Regions from separate parts of the Ruegeria sp. BHSB196 genome, predicted to be linked through region 2. Evidence: riboswitches for the same ligand, from Rfam matches in the RefSeq annotation. Region 2 holds a riboswitch; each other region holds the start of a gene.
What was found. A riboswitch is a leader RNA that binds a small molecule or an ion and turns the genes downstream of it on or off. The one in region 2 is predicted to bind cobalamin.

Region 1 (5,547 bases), on a different contig from region 2:
CAACCTGCCCGCGGCCAGCGAAGGCAAGCCGGCCAATGCCGACGATGTACGCAAGCTGCAGAACATTCAGGGCGTGACGGTGATGGAAATCGCCGAAGGCCCCGAAGGCTGGGCGATCGTCAAGGACAGCCCGTTCAACCGCCGCATCCATCACAATACGCCGATGAAGATCGTCGGCCCGGCCGCCGGCCACGACCTGCTCAAGACCGAGGCCGATCCGACCGGCACCGCGTCATTGGGCACCTTCAACAACTGCGGTTCCGGCAAGACGCCGTGGGGCACGTATCTCACCTGCGAAGAGAACTTCAACGGGTATTTCGGCTCGTCTGACCAGAATGCCAGCTACGACCAGAAGGTTGCGGACGGGTACAAGCGGTACGGCATCAAGGCCGAAAGCTGGAACGGATACGAGCTGTTCGATCCGCGCTTCGACACGTCCAAGAACCCCAACGAGCCGCACCGCGCCGGCTGGATCGTGGAAATCGATCCGACCGATCCCGAAAGCACTCCGGTCAAGCACACCGGTCTGGGCCGCTTCAAGCACGAGAACGCCGAGGTGGTTCTGGCCAAGGATGGGCGTGTGGTCGTCTACATGGGCGACGACGAGCGGGGCGAGTACCTGTACAAATTCGTCTCGAACGGCACGTACCAGCCCGGCGCTTCGACCGAAGGGCTGCTGGATGACGGTACGCTTTATGTCGCCAGGTTCAACGATGACCTGACCGGTCAGTGGCTGCCGCTGACGCCCGAGACAACCGGCATGGATGCGGCCGAGATCCTGATCTTCACCCGGATGGCCGCGTCGGCGGCGGGCGGCACCACCATGGACCGTCCCGAGTGGGTCGCGGCCAGCCCGGTTGCAGCCGAAGCCTATTGCGCACTGACCAACAACAAGAACCGCGGCGTCAAGCCGAATGCGGGCGGCGATGACACGTCGGCCAACGGCCCCAACCCGCGCGACGCCAACAACTATGGCCAGATCGTGCGCTGGCGCCCGGCGGGCGAAGACCACGCCGCCGAAGCGTTCGCCTGGGATCTCTACGTCATGGCGGGCAACCCCACCGTGCATTCCGACGCCTATGCCGGTTCGGAGAACATGAACGAGGGCAACCTGTTCAACTCGCCCGACGGCATGGCCATCGACTCGACCGGACTGGTCTGGATCCAGACGGACGGCAAGGACAACAACGAAGGCGACTTTGCCGGCAACGGGAACAACCAGATGCTGGTCGGGGATCCGGTGACGGGTGAAATCGTACGTTTCATGACGGGCCCGAACGGCTGTGAAGTCACCGGCCTGGCGTGGTCCAGCGACATGCGCACGATGTTCGTGGGCATCCAGCACCCCGGCAGCAGCTGGCCGGATGGCGGTACCCCGCGGTCGGCGGTCATCACCATCAAACGCGATGACAACCAACTGATCGGCTGACCTGGCGCCTCAATCCCGGTTTCGCCCCCGGATCGCAGTCCGGGGGCGTTTCTTTTTGCGGCGTCACCCCCTGCTGGCAGCGGTCATTCGGCAGCCTTCAATTCCTTGCCTTGCGGAATCACCTCATAGCCGGGTTCCTCAGGCTCGTCGTCCATCATCTCGGGCGGAAAACCGGGCGCGCGGATGTCTAGGCCGGTCGCCTCTTCAAGGCGCTTGATGATGTTGGGGGACAACTCGCGCGCGCCGAACCGCGCGATGCCGTCGTTGAAGATGTCGATCAGGACCGGGTTGACCTCGAGCGGGACGTTGGCCCGGTCCGCCACTTCCTGAAACAGGCCGATGTCTTTCTTGACCAGATCCATCGTAAAGGAAATGTCGCGAGAACCGTTCAGGATCACCTGGCTCTCGGTTTCGTGGACGAAGGACGTGCCGGAGGAAATCTTGATCGCTTCATATGTGGTGTTCAGGTCCATTCCAGCCGCCTTGGCCACCACCAGCGCCTCGCAGCAGGTCACGAGATTGGCGGTCGCCAGATAGTTGGTGAGCACCTTGAGCACCGAGGCCGATCCCAGCTCGCCCGTGTGCAGGATGCGCCGTCCCATGGTCGTCAGGAACGGCAGGATGCGCTCGAACGTGGCCCGGTCGCAGCCCGCGAAGATCGAGATGTTGCCGGTGGCCGCGCGGTGGCAGCCTCCGGAGACCGGGCAATCGACCGCCGCGCCGCCGCGCTCGATCACCAGGGCGCCCAGCCGCCTGACCTCGGCTTCGTCGGTGGTGGACATCTCCATCCAGATCTTGCCCGGCCCCACCTCGGGCAGCATCTGCTGCATCACCGCATCCGAGGCTGCGGGCGATGGCAGGCAGGTGATGACCGCATCGCAATCGCGCATCATCTGGGCGGGGCTGTCCGCCGCTTTCGCGCCCTTTGCGGCGAAGTCCGAAACCAGGTCCGGATTCAGGTCATGGACCGTCAGGTCCGCCCCGTTTCGCAGCAGCGACCCGGAGAGTTTCGCGCCGACATTTCCAAGACCGATGAACCCAACTTTCATGACGCATATCTCCCTGCTCGCGTGTCCCGGCCATGGCAGCACGTCGCGGCACATTGCGTCATGCCGCGCAGCGACGCTGGCAGGTCGCTTTTCATCTCTCGGCCCTTGCCCTCTGCGCGACTCGCTTGACAAGTCCCCTGCCCGTGCCGCATGTCCGATCCGTTGGTGTCCGTCGCAGGACGGATGAAAAGGGAATGCGTCAGCGGTTTTCCGTCAAACGCAGCCGCCCCCGCGACCGTGACCGGAGAGGGTGCCCAAATGCCACTGGCCGCAGGCCGGGAAGGCGGGACATCCGACAGAGCGCCGCTCTGACATCCGCAAGCCGGGAGACCTGCCAACGCCCGAAGACGAAACCGGACGGGGTGTTCCGGTGTCGGGCCGTGGCCCGCAAGAAGCCCCGTCCCCCGCACTGCATGGGGGGATGAGAACCATGACCGAAACCGCGCCAGTCGAGTTGCTGGTCTGCACCACCTGTCGTCGCGGCCTGCCCATCGAAGATGACGACCTGCGCCCAGGCACGTTGCTGCACAAGGCGCTGGTCCGGGCCGATCTGCCTGCCGGAATTCATGTGAAACCGGTCGAATGCCTGTCGAACTGCGATCAGGGCTGTTCGATCGTGCTGCGCGGGGGGCCGTCGCGCTGGACCTTCGTCTATGAGAACCTGAACGAATCCGACCACGTCGATATCATCGTCGAAGGCGCCACAAAATACCTGGCCGCCGAAGATGGCCTTGTGAAATGGCGCGACCGACCCGAACATTTCCGCAAGAACTGCGCCGCCCGCATTCCCCCGATTGGAGCCTGAGCATGAGCACTCTCGAAAAACTTCCCGTCACCGTCATCACCGGCTTTCTCGGCTCGGGCAAGACCACCCTGATCCGCCACCTGATGCAGAACCCGCAGGGCAAGCGGCTGGCGGTGGTCGTCAACGAATTCGGCGATGTGGGCGTCGATGGCGAAATCCTGAAAAGCTGCGCCATCCCCGACTGCCCGGCGGAAAACATCATGGAACTGGCCAATGGCTGCATCTGCTGCACCGTGGCCGATGACTTCATCCCCACGATCGAGGCGCTGATGGCGCTGAACCCGCGCCCGGATCACATCCTGATCGAAACCAGCGGTCTGGCCCTGCCCAAACCGCTGCTCAAGGCGTTCGACTGGCCCGATATCCGTTCCAAGATCACCGTGGACGGCGTGATCGCCCTGGCCGATGCCGAGGCCGTGGCCGCGGGCCGCTTCGCCCCGAATGTCGCCGCTGTGGACGCCCAGCGTTTGGCCGATGATTCGATCGACCACGAAACGCCCCTGTCCGAGGTGTTCGAGGATCAGATCTCCTGCGCCGACATCATCCTGCTGACCAAGCCCGATCTGGCCGGCCCCGAAGGCGTGGCCAAGGCGCGCGAGATCATCGCCGCCGAGGCGCCGCGCCCCCTGCCGGTGGTCGAAGTGGCCGAAGGCGCGGTGGACGTGCGCGTGGTTCTGGGGCTCGAAGCCGCAGCCGAGGACGACATGGATGCCCGTCCCTCGCATCACGACGGTCATGACGACCACGAACATGACGATTTCGAAAGCATCGTGGTCGAGTTGCCCGAACAGACCGACACGGCGCAGCTGGTGGCCAATATCGAACGTCTGGCGAACGAGCTGAACATCCTTCGGGTCAAGGGCTATGCCGCCGTTCAGGGCAAGCCGATGCGCCTGCTGGTTCAGGCGGTCGGCGCGCGGGTGCGGCACCAGTATGACCGCCCGTGGAAGCCGGACGAGGACCGCCGCTCGCGCCTTGTGGTCATTGCCGAACATGACGACATCGACGAGGCCGCGATCCGCGGCATCCTGACGGGCGTCACCGAGGCCGCCGAGTAAGCACCGATGCACGTCGTCTTCCGCGAAAGCCACGGGCTCGAAGAAACCGAGACCCCGACCGATCTGGGCCAGAGCCCGGCGGATCTGGTGGTGCTGTCCTTTTCGGACAGCGATCTGGGTGCTTTCGCGGCTGGCTGGCATCGCGGCAGCGGGCCCGAGGGGCGGATGCCCTCGTTGCGGCTGGCCAACCTGACCGCGCTGAAACATCCGCTGTCGGTCGATACATATGTCGAACAGACGCTCGAGGGCGCCAAGGGCATCCTGATCCGGCTGATTGGCGGCGTGCCCTACTGGTCCTACGGGTTGCAGCAGGTTCTGGCGCTGGCGCAGGCCAAGAGCATCGCGCTGGCGGTGCTGCCCGCCGACGGGCGCGAGGATACGCGGCTGGACGATTATTCGACCCTGCCGGTCTCGACCCTGCGGCGGCTGGCACATCTGTGCGACACCGGCGGCGAGGTCGCGGCCCAGGCCGCACTGGCGCAGATGGCGCTGGCGGCGGGGCTCTATGCCGGGCCGGTGATGGGGGCCAAGACCCTGCCCGACTGCGGCGCGTGGTGCCCGGATCGCGGCGTGATCGCGCCCGAGGGCGCGTTCGCAGGCGAAGGCCGGCGCATCATCGTGACCTTCTACCGCGCCTACCTGACCTCGGCCGATACCGCACCGGTCGCGGCCCTGATCCGGGAAATCCGCGCGCGGGGTCATCAGGCGGTGGGGCTGTTCGCACCCTCGCTCAAGGCGCCTGCGGCGGCTGAGTGGCTGGCCGAGAATATCCCCGCGATGGCGCCCTCGGCGATCATCAACGCCACCTCGTTTTCGGGCAAGGGCGCGTCGGGCACCTCGCCCTTGGACGTGGTGGGCGTGCCGGTGTTCCAGGTCGCGCTGGCCACTTCGCGCCGCAAGGCCTGGGCCGAGGCGGAACGCGGCCTGTCGCCCGCTGATCTGGCCATGCATGTGGTGTTGCCCGAGGTGGACGGGCGCATCTCGGCCGGTGTCGCCTCGTTCAAGGAACCGGGCAAGCGCGACCCGCACCTTGAGTTTTCCCGTTTCGCCCACCGCCCCGAGCCGGACCGGATCGCCGCCATCGTCGACCGAGCGATGGCCTGGGTAGACCTGGCCGAGAAACCGAAGACCCAGCAGGTGCCCGCGCTGGTCCTGTCCACCTATCCAGGCAAGGACTGGCAGATGGCCCATGCGGTGGGTCTGGAC
Region 2 (5,547 bases):
CAACGTGATCGAAGGTTGGATAGCGCGCCAGCGCCGCCTGTGCCTCCCGCGCCAGCGCCGCGGTCGGTGCGGAACCGCGGCCGCCCGGCGAGGACGCAACGGTGGGGACCGCAGCGCGCGCCTGTTGCGCGACGGGCGCGCCCTTGCCGGAAACGGATGTCGATCCGGCGCGCGGCGCGGCTTGTTGCGGTGGCGGGTTGTCCTGAAGCCTGCGGACCAGTTCCTCCGGGCTCGGCAGGTCGGCCACATGGGTCAGCCGGATCACGGCCATCTCGGCGGCCATCATCGCGTTGGGGGCGGCGGCGACCTCTTCCAGGGCCTTCAGAAGCATCTGCCACATGCGCGTCAGCACCCGCATCGGCAGCGCCTCGGCCATCTGCAGGCCACGGGCCCGTTCGTCGGGCGACACGGTCGGGTCTTCGGCGGCGTCGGGCGTGATCTTGACCACCGAGACCCAGTGGGTGATCTCGGCCAGATCGCGCAGCACCGCCAGCGGGTCGGCGCCTTCGGCATATTGCCCGCCCAGTTCGGTCAGAGCCCCGGCCGCATCGCCGCGCAGGATCATGTCCATCAGGTCCAGCACCCGGCCCCGGTCGGCCAGTCCCAGCATCGCGCGGACCTGATCGGCGGTGGTTTCCCCGGCCCCGTGGGAAATCGCCTGATCCAGGAGCGAGGTCGCATCCCGCGCCGACCCCTCGGCGGCGCGGGTGATCAGCGCCAGGGCATCCTCGGCGATCCGCGCGCCCTCAGCGTCGGCGATCCGGCGCAACATGCCGATCATGTCCTCGGGCTCGATGCGGCGCAGATCGAAGCGCTGGCAGCGGGACAGGACCGTGACGGGCACCTTGCGGATCTCGGTCGTGGCGAAGATGAACTTCACATGCGCTGGCGGCTCCTCCAGCGTCTTGAGCAGCGCGTTGAAGGCGCTGGTCGAGAGCATGTGAACCTCGTCGATGATGTAGATCTTGTAGCGCGCGCTGGCCGCGCGATAGCGCACCGAGTCGATGATTTCCCGGATGTCGTTCACGCCGGTGCGCGATGCCGCGTCCATCTCCATCACATCGACATGGCGACCTTCCATGATCGCCAAGCAATGCTCGCACTGGCCACAGGGATCGGTGGTCGGCCCGCCGTTGCCGTCCGGCCCGATGCAGTTCATGCCCTTGGCGATGATCCGCGCGGTGGTGGTCTTGCCGGTCCCCCGGATGCCCGTCATGATGAAGGCCTGCGCGATCCGGTCCGCTTCGAACGCGTTCTTGAGCGTCCGGACCATCGCATCCTGTCCCACAAGATCGGCGAAGGTTTCGGGGCGGTATTTGCGGGCGAGAACCTGATAGGGGGCGGGTGCGGTATCGGTCATTTCTGCTCAGCCGGATTCGTCCTGAAACCGCAGCGTAGTGTCCCGCTTGCCCCGCGTCCACAGCACGCGAGCGCGTTTTTGGTTGGGAATGTGGGCGGCGGCGGGTAAAACTCTGGGATACCGATTGAGATTTCCGAATTCGAGTGCATTGGTTTCAGGAGGGATCTGATCGTGTCGCAGTTGGTGATTTACGGTTTGCAGGTGGGCGGCGGCACCCTGGCGATCTGTCAGATGCCCGGAAAGAGCGGAAACTATCGCGAAGACCTCGACACGATTGCGGACTGGAAGCCGGGTCTGGTGATGTCGATGACGACCGAGGTCGAGATGATTCAGGACGGGGCCCGGCATTTCGGGACGGACATCCAGGGCCGGGCCAGCCGCTGGGTGCATCTGCCGGTCGAGGATTTCGACGCGCCATCCCGGGACGTTCGGGCCAAATGGGCGCAGGCCAGCGCCTCGGCGCGGCAGGCGCTGTCCGGCGGTGGACGGGTGCTGATCCACTGCCGCGGCGGGTGCGGCCGGTCGGGCATGGCGGCGCTGCGGCTGATGATCGAATGCGGGGAACAACCCGGAGCCGCCCTGAAGCGCCTGCGCGCGGTCCGCCCCTGCGCGGTCGAAACCGAGGGACAGATGGACTGGGCGCTCAAGGGACAGGCCGTGCCGAACCGGCCATGAGGCCGCCTGGCGAAGCGCGTCACGCGGGCGACAGCTGCCCTTGAAACGCGGCTTTGGCGGGTTCCCGCGCCACCGCTTCCAGAACGGCGCAAGGGCGCGTATCGAACGTGCCCGCCGGCATGGCGAACGAAGCCGGACCCAAGAGCATGTCCGCGAACAGGTCCAATTGCTCGCGATCGTCGGCTCCACCCACACCGCAGAAGACCCGAATGCGCTGGTGATCCGCCGCGAACCGGGCGTGGCATCCAGCAGCGCAATGGGTCAGGGCAACGGAGCCCTCGATCTCGAACGCCTTTGCCGTGACCGGCTTGGACGCCGCCATCGCCTCCGCCAGCTTCTCCGCCATGCGCGACAGGGCGGGGCAGTGCCTGCCGGTCTTCTGGCACAAGGTTGCGGTGAAATGATGCGTCTTGGTCGTCCAGGTCATGATGCGCCCTCCGCGCTGCGGCGGGATGGACGGTCGGGAAGGACGGCGCCTGGCCATCGGACCCCGCCCGGACACCCCGCCCGAGTTCGAGTTGTCGTGCCGATGGCAGGTCTCCTGACTTGCGGGTCGTCGCTCGGCCGACCTTCCCGGCCATATGGCCAGTGGCGTTTCGGCTTTGCTCTCCGCCTACAGTTGCGGGGGCAGTCGCGGCCTTGGCCCTTTCGGGCCGCACCGTGTTCCCTTTTCATCCCGACCGCAGACGCGGGCGGAAACCATCACTCAATCGCTATCCGCGCGGTACCGACCGGTCAAGCCGATTCCTCAAGGACACTTTGATGAGACGGGCTAAGGTGATAGTGTGACGCTTGGTTTATGTATGGGGATTGATTGATGCGATTGCGTGGCGTTCGTGGCAGCCGCAACATCGAAGACCGGCGAGGTCGACGGCGCATGGCCACCGGTGCAGGCGGAATCGGTCTGGGTGGACTCCTGATTATTCTGGTATTGGGCGCTGTGTTCGGTGTCGATATGTCCAAGTTGCTGGACGGCCCTGGGGTGCAGGTTGAGTCGCCGGCTCAGATATCCGAGGCGGATCAACGCGCGGCTGAGTTCACCTCGCGCGTTCTGGCAACGACCGAGGATGTATGGACGGCAGTATTCAAGGAACAGTTGGGCCAAAACTACACACCGCCAACCTTGGTCCTGTTCTCGCGGGTCACGCAAAGCCCCTGCGGCGGCGCCAGCGGCGCGACAGGACCGTTCTACTGCCCAGTCGATCGCAAAGCTTATTTGGACACGGATTTTTTTGCCACCTTGTCACGCCAACTCGGGGCCGGCGGGGACTTTGCAGCGGCTTACGTGATTGCGCATGAGGTGGCGCATCATGTTCAGAATGAGTTGGGCATACTGCCTCAGGTGGACGACCTGCGGCGGCGCGTGTCGCAGGTGCAGGCCAATGCCCTGACGGTCAGGCTGGAACTGCAGGCGGATTGCCTGTCGGGTGTCTGGGCGCGGTCGGTCCAGGGGCTGATGGACCGCGGCGATCTGGAAGAGGCCCTGAACGCGGCCCGCATGATCGGCGACGACCGCTTGCAGCGTCAGGCGGGGCGGATCCCGCGGCCGCATACCTTCACCCATGGCACATCCGCGCAAAGGTCGGCCTGGTTCGAACGGGGGTTCGACAGCGGCAACATCGCGGATTGTGACACCTTCAACACCGATCAACTCTGACGCTTCGGCGCATCCGACATGCACAGCTGACGCGGCAGCGCCCGCAGCACGTCCGAGTTTCGCCGGGCGCGCGCCAGTTGCCACCCACCCTGCAGCAGGATGAACAGCGTGTCGGCAGCTTCCTCGGGTCGTTCCACCCCCAGCCGCCCGGCATGATGGGCGACTTCGGAGATCCAGCCTTCGTAAAGGTGATAGGCATGATCGCGAAAGCTGATGTTGTCCGGACCTTCGAACAACGTCGCCGAGATCGGGCAGGTGTCCCATTGCCCGGATCGGTCGAATAGCTTTGCGATCTTGTGGCACAGCGTATCGACCCCCTGCCCAAAAGTCTCCGCCGGTTCGAACGAGGCCGCGATAAGCCGCAGCATACCGTCCGACGCCCAGGTGGCCGCGGCTAGCGCCAGATCGGCCTTTCCGTTCGGGAAATGGTGATACAACGATCCTTTGGGAGCATCCGCCGCCGCAAGCACTTCGGAAAGGCCCACGCCATGATAGCCCGAACGCTGGAACAGTTCGGCGGCGGTCCGGATCAGGCGGTCCTTGGTCGGAAGCGGACGTTCGGTCATTTGAAGCGATTGTTGACAGGTCTGGACCGATTGGTCCAGTGATAAGGAGTAGACCGATTGGTCCAGAAATCGCGGGAGGTCGAAATGTTGGATACCCAAGGCTCGGTTCTGGTCGAGGATCTCTGGATTCCCGCCGGCGCGACGCAACTGGCCGCGCGGCTCTACTGCCCGACCGGAAACCCTGAGACCGCCGTTGTGATCAACAGCGCCACCGGAGTCCCCCGCGACTATTACCAGCACTTCGCCAGGTGGCTTGCGCAAGAGCGGGGCATGGCCTGTCTGACCTACGACTACAGCGATTTCGGCCATTCTCTGACCGGCCGACTGAAGGATTCAACGGTCACGATGGCCGATTGGGCGCTCAGGGACATGCCCGCCGCGCGCGACGAGATGCGGCGGCGTTTCCCCGGTGTGCCGCTCTGGGTCATCGGTCATTCGGTCGGCGGGATGCTGGGGCCTCTGCAACCGGGCATCGAAGAAATCGACCGGATGATCTGCGTCTGTTCCGGTCTCGTTCATCATCAGGACCACCCCTGGCCCTATCAGGGGCTGGCACGCATGTTCTGGTTCGGGCATGTGCCGCTGCTGGTGAAGGCTATGGGGTACCTGCCCGGGCGACTGGTGGGATTCGGCGCGGACCTGCCGCCGCGCGTCTATTGGCAATGGCGCAAATGGTGCACGTCGCGTGAAAGCTATCTACCGGAAGCCGGAAAAACCCTGCCCAGACTTGACTGGAGCCGGTCCGGCGCACCGGTCGAACTTTTTGCCTTCACCGACGATCATGTGATTCCGCCGAAATGCGTGTGGCGCCTTGCCGAAGTGTATGGCGACGGCGCGCGGCGGCACGAACTGGACCCGCGGGACTTCGGCTTGAGGGATGTCGGGCATCTGGGCGCCTTCGCCCGCCGGAACGCCGCGGTCTGGCCGACCCTGATCGGCCCGTGACCGAAACACCATCTAGAGGAAAGTGAGAGGTTGGACATCGACCCAAGCGGGACTCGTTGTGGCTGCTTCCTTCCGGACCTGACCAGGTTGGCGAGGCGCTCGCCCGCGCCAACCTCTCACCCAGCGATATAGGCAAGTTGCCGCCCGTTGACAACCCGTCAGAGATGCAGCCGGAGGCAGAGAAACCCGTTCTCGTCGATGCCGATCGTCTCCGGTCTGAACCCCGCGATTTCGCCGAGATACTTCCGGGCATCCGGCCCGGTGCGAAACACGACCTGCGCAGAGCGGACAGGTGCGAAGTGCCATGGGCCGGGACAATCAGTCAGGTCATCGCCCGGCAATCG
Region 3 (5,547 bases), on a different contig from region 2:
CGACCGGCTTGCCACCTGCGCGGTCGCCATCGGAGGACAGACATGACCGTTCATTTCATCGGCGCCGGACCGGGTGCCGCCGATCTGCTGACCCTGCGCGGACGCGATCTGATCGCCACCTGCTCCGTCTGCCTTTATGCCGGATCGCTGGTGCCCGAAGAGATCCTGAGCCACTGTCCCCAAGGCGCAAGGATCGTGAACACCGCGCCGATGGACCTCGACCAGATCATCGCCGAGATGAAGTCGGCACATGAAGCAGGTCATGATGTCGCGCGGCTGCATTCCGGCGACCTGTCGGTGTGGTCCGCGATGGGCGAACAGATCCGGCGGCTGAAGGCCGAGAGAATACCGTTCAGCGTGACGCCTGGGGTGCCGTCCTTTGCCGCGGCGGCGGCGGCGCTGGGAGCGGAACTGACCCTGCCCGGTCTTGCGCAATCGGTGGTGCTGACCCGCACGCCGGGCCGCGCCTCGTCCATGCCGGACGGAGAAACATTGGAGAACTTCGCGCGCACCGGCGCGACATTGGCCATCCACCTGTCGATCGGCAATCTGGACAGGGTGATTGCCGACCTGAAACCGCATTACGGCGCCGACTGCCCGGTAGCCGTGGTCTACCGCGCAAGCTGGCCGGACGAGCGGATCGTCCGTGCCACTCTGGCGACGCTCAAGGAAGCTCTGGACGACGACATCACGCGCACCGCGCTGATCCTGGTCGGCCCGGCGCTGGCCGCGGAAGGTTTCGAGGAAAGCTGCCTCTATTCCTCGACTTACGACCGCCGCTATCGGCCGCAGAGCGCCGACAGCCCGTGGTCCAGCTGGAGCCACGGCGATGACTGACGCTCCGGGCATTCTGGTTTCCGCGCCGTCATCCGGCACCGGCAAGACCACCGTCATGCTGGGGCTGCTCAGGGCTTTCGCCGAAGACGGGCTGGCGGTGCAGCCGTTCAAGAGCGGACCGGACTACATCGATCCCGCCTTTCATCTCGCCGCGGCGCGCCGCCCATCCTACAATCTCGACAGCTGGGCCATGAGCGACCCGCTTTTGAGCGCGATTTCGGCGCGTTCGGAGGGCGCGGATCTGATCATTGCCGAAGGCTCGATGGGGCTGTTCGACGGTGTGGCGAAACCCGGCGAGACGGGGCACGGGTCCAGCGCGGAAACCGCGCGGCGCATGGGTTGGCCGGTGGTTCTGGTTCTGGATGTCGGCGGTCAGGCGCAATCGGCGGCGGCGACGGCGCTGGGGTTCCGGATGTACGATTCCGATCTGCCCTTCGCAGGCGTGATCCTCAATCGCTGCGCCAGCCCGCGTCATGAGCGGCTGACCCGGCTGGGCATGGAGCGGGCGGGGCTGCCCGTGCTGGGCGTGCTGCCCCGCCGGGGCGATCTGACCCTTCCCGAGCGGCATCTGGGCCTGATCCAGGCGGTGGAACACCCAGATCTGGAGAGCGCCATTGCCGGCTATGCGGCGTTTCTGCGCGAACATGTGAATCTCGGCGCGATCCGGGCGGCGGCCTCCTCAAGCCCGAAGGGGCCTTCGTCGGCCGCGCTGCCGCGCCCCCCGGCCCAGCGGATCGCTCTGGCGCGGGACGCGGCGTTTTCGTTCACCTATCCCCATCTGGTGCAAGGCTGGCGCGACGCGGGCGCGGAAATCCTGCCGTTCTCGCCGCTGGCAGACGAAGCCCCGGCCGCGGATGCCGACCTGGTCTGGTTGCCGGGCGGATATCCCGAGCTTCATGCCGGCAAACTCGCAGCCGCCGAAACCTTCCGCGACGGCTTGCGGAAGCACGCCGCATCCAGGCCGGTCCATGGCGAATGCGGAGGCTACATGGCGCTGGGCGAGGCGCTGATCGACAAGGACGGCGTCCGACACCGGATGGCGGGGCTGCTGGGCCTCGTGACATCCTACGAAAAGCGCAAGTTCCACCTTGGATATCGCAAGGCGCATTTGCGCGCGCCCATGCCGGGCTTTGCCGCGGGCGCCACGCTGCGCGGTCACGAGTTTCACTACTCGACCATTCTGGAGCAACCCGACGCGCCCCTGGCCCGCGTCGAAGACGCCGAGGGTGCGGACGTGGCCGAAACCGGCTCGGTGCGCGGAAACGTATCCGGCACCTTCTTTCACCTGATCGCGGAGGCATCGGCATGAGCGGGTTCGTTTCGTTCGTCGGCTCCGGTCCGGGCGATCCGGAACTGCTGACCCTCAAGGCGGTGGACCGGCTGCAAAAGGCGGATGCGGTTCTGTTCGACGACCTGAGCAGCGGCCCGATCCTGACCCATGCACGCGCCGATGCCGACCTGGTGGGTGTCGGCAAGCGTGCAGGCCGCCCGTCGCCCAAACAGGACCATGTCAGCCGGCTGCTGGTGGAGTACGCGCAGACGGGCGCACGAGTGGTGCGGCTGAAATCGGGCGACGGCGGGTTGTTCGGACGGCTGGAAGAGGAACTTGTGGCCCTGCGCCAGGCGGGGATCGACCATGAGATCATCCCGGGCGTCCCCTCGGCCAATGCGGCCGCCGCCGCGGCGGGCATCCCCCTGACCCGCAGGCTGACCGCGCGGAGGGTGCAATTCGTCACCGGCCACGATGTCAGCGGGAAGCTGCCCGAGGATCTGAACTGGTCCGCTCTGGCCGATGCCGGGGCGACCACGATCATCTTCATGGGAAAGCGCACCTTTCCGCTGCTGGCCGAGGCGCTGTGCCGGCACGGCCTGCCGCCTGACACTCCGGCGCTGATGGCAGAATCTGTCTCGACACCGGAGCAAAAGCTGGAACGGACGACCGTCAAAGCCCTGGCGGCGCGGCTGAAGTCGGAACCGGGCACGGCGCCGGCCCTGATCCTCTATGGTCCGCTGGCGGAGTCATGACATGTATCAGTTGAACCTTGTCGGTATCGGCACGGGCAACCCGGATCACGTGACCTTTCAGGGCGCCCGCGCGATTCGCGACGCTGACCTGATCCTGATTCCCCGCAAGGGCGCGGACAAGGAGGACTTGGCCGAGCTGCGCGAACAGATCATCGCGCAGGTGGTCGAAACTCGGCCGCAGATCGCATATTTCGACATCCCGCAGCGCCGGTCCGAGGACGGATATCTTCGCGGCGTGGACGAATGGCACGACGCCATAGCGCAGCGCTGGCAGGCGGCGATCGCCGCCCATCCGCGGGCAAGCCAGGTGGCCCTGCTGATCTGGGGCGACCCGTCGCTCTATGACAGCAGCCTGCGAATCGCCGCGCGCCTGGACCCGCAGCCGCAAACCCGCGTGATCCCCGGCATCACCGCGCTTCAGGCGCTGACGGCGGCGCATGCGATTCCGATCAACGAAATCGGTGCGCCCTACCTCGTCACGACCGGGCGGCGCATCCGCGAAGAAGGCTGGCCGGAAAACCAGCGGAAGGTGGCCGTCATGCTGGATGGCGAGTGCTCGTTCCAATGCCTCGAGATGGAGCAATTCGACATCTGGTGGGGCGCCTATGTGGGGATGCCGCAGGAACTTCTGATCCGCGGCCGCTTGTCGGACGTGGCGGCGGACATCCTGAAAACGCGCGCGAGGGCGCGCGACGAGCATGGCTGGATCATGGACATATATTTGCTGAAAAAGCGCGGAAATTGACCGAAAAGGTCGCAAATCGCAATTGCGTCCGCAGATGCATCGCGGCTAAATGAACGGGTCTGGTCCTGCCGGAGCAATCCGGATGCTAAGAGGGAATTCGGTGCGCGCGCATCCGCGCTCCAAGCCGAAGCCGCCCCCGCGACTGTAAGCGGCGAGCCCCTGTTCAACCAGCCACTCCCGGTTCATGCCGGGGGGAAGGCGAACAGAGGCACTGACCCGCGAGCCAGGAGACCTGCCAGACAGGAAACGAAACGACCGGCCGTCGGGTGCGGCGGCTCAGGAGGACAAGAAATGACGACCAAAACGCTCAAGGCATCTGCTGCAGGTTCCGCCTTTTTTCCGGCTCTGTTTGCCGTTGTTCTGGGTCTGGGGATCATCACCCTGACCGGCCATGTTCAGGCTTCGGCCCTGCATGACGCCGCTCATGATGTGCGCCACGCAACCGGCTTTCCCTGCCACTGACCCATGTTCAGTCGCATTCTGACCAGCGCGTTGTTCGCTGGTGCTGCAGCGGGGCTGATTGCCGCCGTGCTGCAGCTCGTGTTCGTGCAGCCCGTCCTGCTTCATGCCGAGCTTTATGAATCCGGCGAGTTGGTGCATTTCGGCGGTGAAGCCGTGTCGGCGCATCCCGAACTACCCGGATTCGACGCGGTGCGTGACGGGCTGAGCATCGTCTTCACCATGCTGATCTATACCGGCTACGCGCTGGTTCTGGTCGCGCTCATGTCGATGGCCGAGCGCATGGGCCACCCCGTCACCGCGCGCAACGGCGTCCTGTGGGGACTGGCGGGCTTTGTCGCCGTTCACTTTGCGCCCGGTCTGTCGCTTGCCCCCGAGGTTCCAGGCGTCGCAGCCGCCGATATCGTTGCACGTCAGATCTGGTGGGCCGCGACCGTGGTCGCAGCCGCCGTCGCGATATGGCTGATCGCATTCGGCGGAAACCTGATCAGCTATCTGATCGCCGCTGTGCTGCTGATGGCACCGCACCTGATCGGCGCGCCCGAGCCGGACAGTTTCGCCGGTCCCGTCCCGACCGAGATCGGCGCCTTGTTCGCCGCCCGTGCCTTTGGCGTGGGGATGGCCGCCTGGGTCTTGCTCGGCACCTTCGCCGGTCATTTCTGGCAGTCCGAGGGCAAACGCGCACAAGCCAGCGCCTGATCCGGCCCGAGTTCTCCTGCCGGCTCGTGCCGGCGGGAGCCATTCAAGAAGGAAAGACATGTCCCGCTCACTCGCGCTTTTCGCGATTGGACTGGTTTTTGGCGGCGGCGCCGGTTTCGTGCTCGCAGCGGCCAACGGTGTCACGTTCGACGGCCACGACCATTCCGACCCATCGCAGCACGGCGGTCCGGCCCACCATACCGAGGCCGCCGCCCACGACCATTCCAAGACGGTGAACCTGCCCGCCGGTGCCGACGCCCCGGCGGTCAAGATCGAACTGCTGAAAGACCCCATGTCGGGCTGGAACCTGCATGTCCAGCCACGGAATTTTCGGTTCGCGCCCGAAAACGCCTCGGCCCCGGACAGGCCGGGCGAAGGCCACGCCCATGTCTATGTCAACGGCACCAAGATCGCGCGCCTCTATGCCGACTGGATGCACATTCCGGACCTGCCCAAGGGCGATGTGGTGATCGAAGTTTCGCTCAACACCAACAGCCACAGCCCGCTGGCCGTGGACGACGTTCCGGTCCGCGCGTCGCTGACGGTTCAAGTGGACTGAAGCGCCGGCAGGCGGGCCCTGAGGCACAAGCGAAGCCGCCCGCATGGCCGGGCGTCTTCGATCCAGCCCTTGGGGCTGTCCAGATAGGCCCGGCAGGTCGCCGCGATGTCCCGGGCGTCGGCAATCGGATCGAGACCGGCGAACACGTAGGACGCCATTCCCGGCCCTTGCAACGCGATGGCAACCGGCTGCTCGCAACCGGAGAAACATGCGTGTTCGGCAA

Region 1: it holds a riboswitch for cobalamin, as region 2 does, so the genes downstream of both, AC2FNJ_RS10785 (DUF1636 family protein) here and AC2FNJ_RS15420 (hypothetical protein) in region 2, are expected to answer to the same signal.
Region 3: it holds a riboswitch for cobalamin, as region 2 does, so the genes downstream of both, AC2FNJ_RS10855 (CbtB domain-containing protein) here and AC2FNJ_RS15420 (hypothetical protein) in region 2, are expected to answer to the same signal.

Annotation. Positions count from the first base shown of each region.
Region 1 covers NZ_JBXWRY010000018.1:50,518-56,064, forward strand. Annotated here, with positions in the region: gene AC2FNJ_RS10775 (PhoX family protein) at 1-1,429, shown strand, start outside; gene AC2FNJ_RS10780 (NAD(P)-dependent oxidoreductase) at 1,513-2,532, opposite strand; cobalamin riboswitch at 2,625-2,831, shown strand; gene AC2FNJ_RS10785 (DUF1636 family protein) at 2,909-3,283, shown strand; gene cobW (cobalamin biosynthesis protein CobW) at 3,286-4,341, shown strand; gene cobN (cobaltochelatase subunit CobN) at 4,348-5,547, shown strand, end outside.
Region 2 covers NZ_JBXWRY010000034.1:23,569-29,115, forward strand. Annotated here, with positions in the region: gene AC2FNJ_RS15410 (DNA polymerase III subunit gamma/tau) at 1-1,360, opposite strand, end outside; gene AC2FNJ_RS15415 (protein-tyrosine phosphatase family protein) at 1,532-2,035, shown strand; gene AC2FNJ_RS15420 (hypothetical protein) at 2,055-2,462, opposite strand; cobalamin riboswitch at 2,549-2,754, opposite strand; gene ypfJ (KPN_02809 family neutral zinc metallopeptidase) at 2,853-3,692, shown strand; gene AC2FNJ_RS15430 (TetR/AcrR family transcriptional regulator) at 3,683-4,258, opposite strand; gene AC2FNJ_RS15435 (alpha/beta hydrolase family protein) at 4,343-5,203, shown strand; RNA gene ffs (signal recognition particle sRNA small type) at 5,224-5,322, opposite strand; gene AC2FNJ_RS15445 (bifunctional 2',3'-cyclic-nucleotide 2'-phosphodiesterase/3'-nucleotidase) at 5,362-5,547, opposite strand, start outside.
Region 3 covers NZ_JBXWRY010000018.1:63,625-69,171, forward strand. Annotated here, with positions in the region: gene AC2FNJ_RS10830 (cobalamin biosynthesis protein) at 1-46, shown strand, start outside; gene cobM (precorrin-4 C(11)-methyltransferase) at 43-837, shown strand; gene AC2FNJ_RS10840 (cobyrinic acid a,c-diamide synthase CobB) at 830-2,146, shown strand; gene cobA (uroporphyrinogen-III C-methyltransferase) at 2,143-2,862, shown strand; gene cobF (precorrin-6A synthase (deacetylating)) at 2,864-3,607, shown strand; cobalamin riboswitch at 3,651-3,861, shown strand; gene AC2FNJ_RS10855 (CbtB domain-containing protein) at 3,899-4,069, shown strand; gene AC2FNJ_RS10860 (CbtA family protein) at 4,073-4,765, shown strand; gene AC2FNJ_RS10865 (hypothetical protein) at 4,824-5,324, shown strand; gene AC2FNJ_RS10870 (DUF1636 family protein) at 5,312-5,547, opposite strand, start outside.